Regions from separate parts of the Dorea sp. AM58-8 genome, predicted to be linked through region 2. Evidence: riboswitches for the same ligand, from Rfam matches in the RefSeq annotation. Region 2 holds a riboswitch; the other holds the start of a gene.
The links. Region 2 has a riboswitch for cyclic di-GMP ahead of DXA18_RS07585 (substrate-binding periplasmic protein). Riboswitches for the same ligand answer to the same signal wherever they lie in the genome.
Positions count from the first base shown of each region.

Region 1: linked by a shared signal. The riboswitch ahead of DXA18_RS14335 (transporter substrate-binding domain-containing protein) and the one ahead of DXA18_RS07585 (substrate-binding periplasmic protein) in region 2 are both predicted to bind cyclic di-GMP.

Region 1 is NZ_QSDM01000030.1:8,625-13,066, reverse strand. Features, by position in the region: gene DXA18_RS14340 (ATP-binding protein) at 1-1,603, shown strand, start outside; cyclic di-GMP riboswitch class I at 1,618-1,693, shown strand; gene DXA18_RS14335 (transporter substrate-binding domain-containing protein) at 1,781-4,442, shown strand, end outside.
Region 2 is NZ_QSDM01000008.1:29,846-34,287, forward strand. Features, by position in the region: gene DXA18_RS07565 (hypothetical protein) at 1-630, shown strand, start outside; gene DXA18_RS07575 (DNA-3-methyladenine glycosylase family protein) at 764-1,423, shown strand; gene DXA18_RS07580 (TMEM165/GDT1 family protein) at 1,728-2,438, shown strand; cyclic di-GMP riboswitch class I at 2,497-2,572, shown strand; gene DXA18_RS07585 (substrate-binding periplasmic protein) at 2,653-3,468, shown strand; gene DXA18_RS07590 (ATP-binding response regulator) at 3,452-4,442, shown strand, end outside.

The DNA of each region.
Region 1 (4,442 bases), on a different contig from region 2:
GTTCCCTGTCACATTGGGGAAACAGGTGAAGAAAACCCGGCAGGCACTTCAAGCATTAGGCACTGCCTATTATCATATCTCGAGGCTGAATTTAAAAACAAAGAAGATCGAACTTGTCAAAAGATCCAGGAAGAGAGATTTGGATATTAAAGATAATAGCGCAGATTGGGATCCTCAGTTCAAGATTATCGAAGATATTATAGCAGAACCGTTTGTACAGAAGTATATAGATTTTTTTGATATAGAAACCATGGCGGCGCGTCTTCATAATAAAGAATCTATGTCTTCTGAATTCAAAAAGAAGGATGGCTCATGGTTTCTTTCTATGGTTGTTCCGCAGAGTTATGATAACAATGGAAATGTTACATCCGTGCTGTTTGCAAATCGAGATGTGACAGATGAAAAACTGCGGGAATTAAAACAGGAGGAAGAATTGCGGGAAGCAAAATTAAAAGCAGAATGTGCAAATAAAGCAAAATCGTCATTTCTGTATAATATGTCTCATGATATCAGAACTCCTATGAATGCAATCATTGGCTATGCAGAACTGGCGTCCAGACATTTGCAGGAAACAGATAAACTTGGCAGATATCTTGAAGAAATTCAAATATGCGGAAAAGAACTTTTGTCGATGCTTGGTAATGTTTTGGATCTTGCAAGAATTGAAAATAATAAGGTTGAAATGGAATACACGGTTTCAAATGTCCATGAGTGCGTTGAAAATTGTGTCATTATGTTCCAACAACAGGCGGAAAGTAAAAATCAGACGCTCGCTTTGACAGAACAAATCATGTATCCGTATGTATATATGGATGCACCGCACCTGTCAGAGATCTGTTTCAACATTATAAGTAATGCTGTAAAGTATACAAATACAGGAGGCAAGATTACCTGTAACGTTGTACAGGAATCCTGTGAAAAAGAAGATTGGTGTAATATGATCATCACCATTACCGATAATGGAATTGGTATGTCTGAAGAATTCCAAAAGCACATTTTTGAAGACTTTGAAAGAGAACGTAACTCTACATACAGTCATATTGAGGGCAGCGGCATCGGAATGGGCATTACGAAAAAGCTTGTAGAACTCATGGATGGCACAATAGAAGTGAAAAGTAAGCAGGGGAAAGGTTCCACATTTACAGTAACTATTCCTTGCAGAAAAGCGTCAGGAGCCGATTCTCTGGTGAAGAAAAATAGTAATCTGTGCGAGAAAAGCTGCTTGAACGGTGTTCGAATCTTATTAGTCGAAGATAATGAGATCAATTCAGAAATTGCAAGAGAACTATTGACGGAAGAAGGATGTGTAGTTGAGACTGCAGATGATGGTGTTGCATGCATTGATATGATTGAAAAGGCTGATGCTGATTATTACAAGATGATTCTTATGGATATTCAGATGCCGGTTATGAATGGATATGACGCTACATCGATCATCCGAAAGATGAAGGATACGAAAAAAGCCAGTATCCCAATTATTGCGATAACTGCCAATGCTTTCGCAGAAGATACACAAAAGGTTCTTTCTGTTGGAATGAATGCTCATGTTGCAAAACCTGTTGATATGAACATTCTTGTGCCAACAATGATGAAATATCTATAATATGATACAAAGAAAGGATTCATCGGCAAATCAGTCGAAAGGCTGAGACGCAAAGCTATAGGGTCTGTAAAATGACAGCCAGCTGCAATGCTTAAGATGCATTGTCTGAAAAGGCAGTGCATTTTTTCTTTAGATTTGTGTCGTGTAGTAACCTGGTAATTTGTGGAGAAAAGAAAAATGGACAAAAGCAGAAAAAAATCAGCCGTACTATTTGTATGTATATTGGTAGTTTTTGGAATATGGATGATGTTGTCAGTACACTGCCTGGCTGCTGAAAAGAATAATGATGAAGCGCAGACAACGGAACAGAAGATTATCCGTGTCGGTTCATTTGAGGATACCTTCAATTATGCCGATAAAAACGGTGTAAGACGAGGATATGGTTACGAACTCATGCAGGCTTTGGCAGGCTATACCGGATGGGAATTTGAGTACGTGAAATGTGACTGGTCCAACTGCTTTGATAAGCTTGAAAACGGTGAGATTGATGTCATGGGAGACATCTCTTATACTGATGAACGTGCTCAAAAGATGTTTTTTTCGGATGAACCGATGGGTGAGGAAAAATATATTCTTTATGCTGATTTGTCAAATATAGATATTGGAACGTCTGATTTCAAGTTTATGGATGGGAAACGTGTAGGTGTGCTCATGGGCACAGAACCAGAAATCATGCTGACAGAATGGGAAGACAAGAATGGCATACAGACAGAACATGTAAATGTGGATAATAATGATGATGTCGAAAAGAAATTAGCGAATCATGAGATCGACTGTTTTGTATCTTTGGAGGAATCTATCTGGTCTGAACAGGGAATATCATCTGTTACTACCATTGGTAAGTCAGGCATATATTTTGCAATAAATAAAGAGCGCAGTGACATCAAGACGGAGCTGGATTATGCTATGCGTCAGCTGGAACAAGATAGTCCTTTTTTTAAGGCAGACCTGTATAAGAAGTATTTTACGCTTGATTATAACCAGAGCCTTACAGGCGGAGAAAAGGCATGGCTGGAAGAACATGGTGATATCCGTATAGGATTTATGAACAATGATCCGGCAATCTTTTCCATGGACGAAGAAACTGGACAACTTACGGGTATGTTATCAGAATATTTCTCCTATGCCAAAGACTGTCTGGGAAATCAGACACTGAAATTTAATATCCAGGAATATGATAATTACGATGAAATGCTTCAGGCACTGCAGGATCATGAAATTGACATGATTTTTTATGTCGGCAAAAATCCTGATCTTGCAGAAAAGAAAGGATATACATTTACGAACACAGCCTGGACCTACAGCCTGATGGCGGTAACTGATGACGAAAAATTTGATGAGAATAAGGTGTATACTGTAGCTGTGCCAAAGGAAAAATATGCCTTAAAACAGCATATTGCTTTTAGTTATCCCCAATGGAAGCTTGTAGATTGTGATTCGCTTGAGGATGCTGCAGATATGGTCATTCATGAAAAAGCAGATTGTTTCCTCATGGGAGCAAGTCAGGCGATGATATATGATAACAATCGAGATTTCAAGAGTGTTCCACTTACAAAAACAATGGAAGCGTGCTTTGCAGTAAGCGGTGGAGAGGGGACTCTTTTATCGATATTGAATAAAACCTTAAAGGCCATGCCATCTGACATGCTTACAAGTGCACTTGCTATTTATGACAGCACAGCAGATAAAGTAACATTTTTGGACTTTGTAAAAGACAATGTGCTTGCTTTTTTTGTTACGGCAGGATTCTTTGTACTCAGCATCATTGGTATTATCCTTGTACTTTTACGGAAGGCGAGAAAAGCGGAAGCTGTCGCAAAGCTTGCAGCAAATGATACACAAAAGCTAAATGACAAGTTGGAGATCGCTCTGAAAAAAGCGGAGGAGGCGAGTCTGGCAAAGACCCGTTTCCTTAACAATATGTCCCATGACATCCGTACTCCTATGAATGTAATTCTGGGCTATGCACAGCTTATGGAGAATGAACTAAATGGAAAAGAAATGCCTGAAACTTTAGTACATTTGGAAAAACTGCAACAGTCTGGAGAGCTTCTTCTGTCAATCATAAATAATGTACTGGATATAGCCCAGATTGAGAGCGGAAGGATGGAACTTGATGAGAATTACTGCCAGATTGAAGATGTCTGGAAATCCTTGCTTGCTGTGTTTGATGTGAAAGCAAGGAAAAAGAATATTACGCTTCATTACGCGATGAATGTAGAGCATGAGCATGTACTGACAGATACTACAAAGGTAAAAGAAATATTTGTCAACATCCTGAGCAATGCCATGAAATACACTCCATCCGGTGGTTCTGTTATGGTAGATGTAGCTGAATTACCTTGCGATGAACCTGGATACATGATAGAAAAGATCCGGGTGAGCGATAGCGGAATTGGTATGAGTCCGGAGTATATGACTAATATTTTCGAGGCATTTACACGTGAGCGGAATACTACAAAGAGCAAAATTGCAGGAACCGGACTTGGAATGTCAATCGTCAAGAAATATGTTGATCTGTTGGGAGGAACAATAAATGTAGAGAGTGAACTTGGAAAAGGCAGCACCTTTACAGTTACATTAAAGCACAGGATAGCAGATGAAAGCTATTATGTAAAAAAACACGTTGAAAGCTCAGAGACAGGAAGTGAAATCCTTGAAGGCAGGAATATCCTTCTGGCAGAGGACAATGATTTGAATGCAGAGATTGCAGGGGCGATACTTAAGCATGCCGGCCTTAAGATAGATCGTGTGGAGGATGGCATTCAGTGTGTAAACAGGATAATGGAAATGCCGGTTGGAACATATGATATGATCCTCATGGATATCCAGATGCCTA
Region 2 (4,442 bases):
CTTTCAGATAAGAAATGCAATATGCTCTGTGCAATGTTTGAGAATAGTGGGGAAGTGAAGAATGGTGTGATTGTTCACTCAGATTTGCTGGCAGAGTATTTGCAAGCAAATTATCCGAATCTTTATCTGGTGTCTTCGACAACGAAGGTGCTGACAGAGTTCGGACAATTGCAGGATGAGATTAATCGGGATGAGTTTCGGTATGTTGTACCGGATTTTCGACTGAATAAAGCATTTGACAGATTAGATATGCTGTCCGTGGAGCAAAAAGATAAAATTGAATTTCTTTGTAATGAATGTTGTTGGTTTGGATGTAAGGACAGAAAATATTGTTATGAAACAGTCAGCCGTAGGAATCTGGGAGAAGAACAAGGAGATTTTCATTGTACTGCACCGGATTCTGAGCATGGATATCTGTTCTCGAAAGCCATGACAAATTCGGGATTTATCGGTATCCGGGATATTCAACATATATATCTGCCAATGGGATTCTCTAATTTTAAGATTGAGGGTCGGAGTCTGGGAAGTGCACTGATTCTGGAATTTTTATTGTATTATATGACCAGGCCGGAATATCAGCTTCAGGTCAGAGAGAAGATATATCTGGATAATATGCTGGATTTGTTTTAGAAAAAATTGGAAAACAAAGAACTTGTTGAAAGAAAGCAAAGTAAAGATAATGAAAAGTATATGTGTATCAATGTATTTGACAAGATCTGTAATAACGCAGAAGAATATTTAAGGGAATATAAGGAGAACACAAATGAAAATTTTTGAATATGGAGAAAAAGAAATTTCATATCTTCGAAGTAAAGATAAAAGGCTTGCGGAAGTTATTGACCAGGTTGGATTGATACAACGAGAAGTAGATGCTGACTTGTTTTCTTCAGTTGTACATCATATTATTGGACAGCAGATTTCTACAAAGGCACAGGCAACAATCTGGAAGCGGATGCAGGAAACGCTGGGTGAGATTAATGCGGAAACGATACTTTCTGCGGACATTTCCAGGCTGCAGTCTTTTGGGATGACGTTCCGTAAAGCAGAGTATATCTCGGATTTCGCAAGAAAAGTTCACGATGGCACAGTTGATCTGGATGCAGTGTGGCAGATGTCCGATGAGGATGCCATCCGGGAATTGAGCAGTCTGAAAGGTATCGGAGTCTGGACGGCGGAGATGATCTTACTGTTTTGTATGCAGCGTCCAGATATTTTCAGCTATGATGATCTTGCAATTCAGCGTGGACTGCGTATGGTCTATCATCACAGGAAAATTGACCGGAAACTATTTGAAAGATACCGTCGCCGTTTCAGTCCATATTGCAGCGTGGCAAGCCTTTACCTTTGGGCAGTGTCGGGCGGTGCAATTCCGGGAATGAAAGATTATAAACCAAAGATGAAGAAAAAGGAAATAGAGAAATAACCGGTTTTCTGATTGACAAGACTGCATCTATTTGATAATCTTTATTAAGTAATTTCATATTCCATGAGGGAGTAGTTAGCGCGAAAGTGTGGTTTGTCAACATTCTGATTATATGACACGATATAATCTGGCAAATCTTAAATAATGAGACTCATGTATATTGATGAACAGTTTATGTATGATACATCGACTGATAATTGATATACATGAGTCTGTTTTTTTGCACAGCGGGCTTTTGCTCCTAACATCATTTTATATGGGATACGCGTTTTACATCATAACAAGATAAAGGAGAAATCAGGAAATGTTGTTATTTTTAAAGGTATTTTTTACGGAATTTATTGCAGAGATGGGAGATAAAACCCAGCTCATGCTTATTGCTCTTACGTCCAAATATAAGTTAAGAGACATTATAGCAGGAACTGCTGTGGCAATCCTTGTGTTGAATGGACTGGCTGTTCTTGCGGGCGGACTTGTCAGCAAATTTATTCCTGATTGGCTCATTAAGATGATCGCGGCATTCGCATTTCTTTATTTTGCAGCATCAACGATTGCCGGTGACGATGAAGATGAAGAGGAAGAGGAAGAGGGCGGCAAAACAAAGATTAGGTTTGCTCCGCTTGCAGTGTTCTGTACATTTTTTGTAGCAGAACTTGGAGATAAGACACAGCTTACGGCGATTACATTTGGTGCTAATGAAGGGATGAGTGCTGCAGTTATTGTGTGGATCGCCTGTTCTCTGGGACTGTTTGCGGCAGATATTCTTGGCATGTTATTCGGTTATCTGCTAAAGAGTAAGACCCCGGATGGATTGCTGAATACACTTGCAGTTGTGATATTCTCCGTATTCGGCGTGTTCACTCTTTATCAGGGACTTAAGCTTATAAGTGCAGAGGTCTGTCCGTTGCCGGTGTGGCCGGCACTGATAGCCGTAACGGTTGTATTTGTTATCGTGTGTGTCTGTCTCTTCATGAAAAGAGAGAAGAAGAACTCCTGGTATCGGAGATTGAAATGAATCATCTGAATCACAGGAATTGACAGAGTAATAGCAGAATGATACTATTAATGAAAGAAATATTTTTGAGCAAAGCAGACGAAAGCCTGTGACGCAAAGCTAGAGGGCCTGTAAAATGGCAGCCAGTTGCATGAAACGATGTACACTGTCTATTTGAGATAGTGTTTTTTATTTTAAAAATATAAGAAAGAATCATATGGATAAAAGAAAGAAAATAAAAGAAAAAAGAGTGATTGCAGGCATTTTGCTTGTGGGAATTTTAGTAGTCACCCTGTCAGGGTGTAAAAACACAGACAGCGGTAAAAAAGAAACAGAAAAGCCTGTCATTACCATCGGCAGCGATAACTATCCACCATACAATTACCTGAATGAAAATGGTGTACCGACGGGAATAGATGTAGAACTTGCTACAGAAGCTTTCAAAAGAATGGGTTATCAGGTGGATGTTGTCCAGATTGACTGGGAAGAGAAAAAAGAACTGGTAGAGAGTGGGGAGATTGACTGTATCATGGGTTGCTTTTCCATGGAGGGGCGCCTTGATGATTACCGCTGGGCAGGACCATACATTGCAAGTCGTCAGGTGGTTGCTGTAAATGCGAGCAGTGATATCTATAAACTGAGTGATCTGGAGGGAAAGAATCTGGCTGTCCAGTCTACAACCAAACCAGAAAGCATCTTTTTGAACCGGACGGATGAAAGAATTCCAAAACTGGAAAATCTGATCAGTCTTGGACACAGGGAACTGATCTATACGTTTCTGGGAAAAGGATATGTGGATGCAGTAGCCGCACATGAGGAATCTATCGTCCAGTATATGAAAGATTATGATGCAAGCTTCCGTATCCTGGAAGAACCTCTGATGATCACCGGAATAGGTGTTGCTTTTGCGAAAAATGATGACAGAGGAATATGTGAGCAGATGGAACAGACGCTGGAGGAAATGCGTCAGGATGGCACGACTCTGAAAATTGTTGGAAAATATCTGGATGATCCGGAAAAGTATCTGGAGGTGGATGATCTTGGATATTAAAAGAAAAGCAAAAGGAAAACGGATTATAATAGTTGGCATTTTGCTTGGAATCTGTGTGGCAGCAGTTTCTCTGTTTTATTTCTTCCATGCAGAGAAATCAGAAGCAGAGAAAAGAATGGTGGAGATTGTGAATTATGTGAAAGTGCAGTGCTCAACCTACACCCATTACAATGAATCTTCGGAATCTAAAAGTCTCCTCCGTGCAATCGAAAGTGCCAGACAGATGAGTACGAATATCGACATGGAAACAGAAAACGGCGGTCAGCTAAGTCAGGAGTTCCTGAAAGAAAATCTTCAGACTCTCTGGGTGGATGGTATCCTTGTACTGGATGCAGAGGGGAAAACAGTCTGTGAATACAGCGTGGATGAGTCTATGACCAATGAGATTGCGGAGTATCTGCAGAAAGACATTATCATGGATTTTGCCGGATATGAAGAAAGATCTTATTCAGAACGATTTGACAGGAAAGACGGATCACATATCGACATTGCAGCCTGTGCCAGAAAAGATGCGCCAGGTATCGTTGCAACCTACTATTACACATCACCCGAATTTGCCAGAAACTATACGCTGACGATACAAAATCTCCTAAGTGGTTATAGTACCCAGAAAGATGGAACGATTATTGTTGCAGACAAAGGAACAGTCGTTGCCAGCAACAATGAGAGCCTGCTGGGGCAGGATACTGCTGATAACGAGGTTGTCCAGGCAATGAAAAATCACACAGACAGTCAGCATATTTTCCATTTGAAGAATGAAGGAACCGGATGTTATGGAATTATGTTGAAGCAGCGGGATTACTATATCTATGCGTATCTTCCGGATACGGAAGTATTCCGCAACCTTCCATTAAGTGTAACAGGTGTCATTTTTCTGTATTTCCTGATATTTAGTGTATTCGTGTTCCGGGAATACAGAACGAATCAGGTACATCAGAAACAGGAGCTGGAAAAAGAAGAACAATACAAAGCAG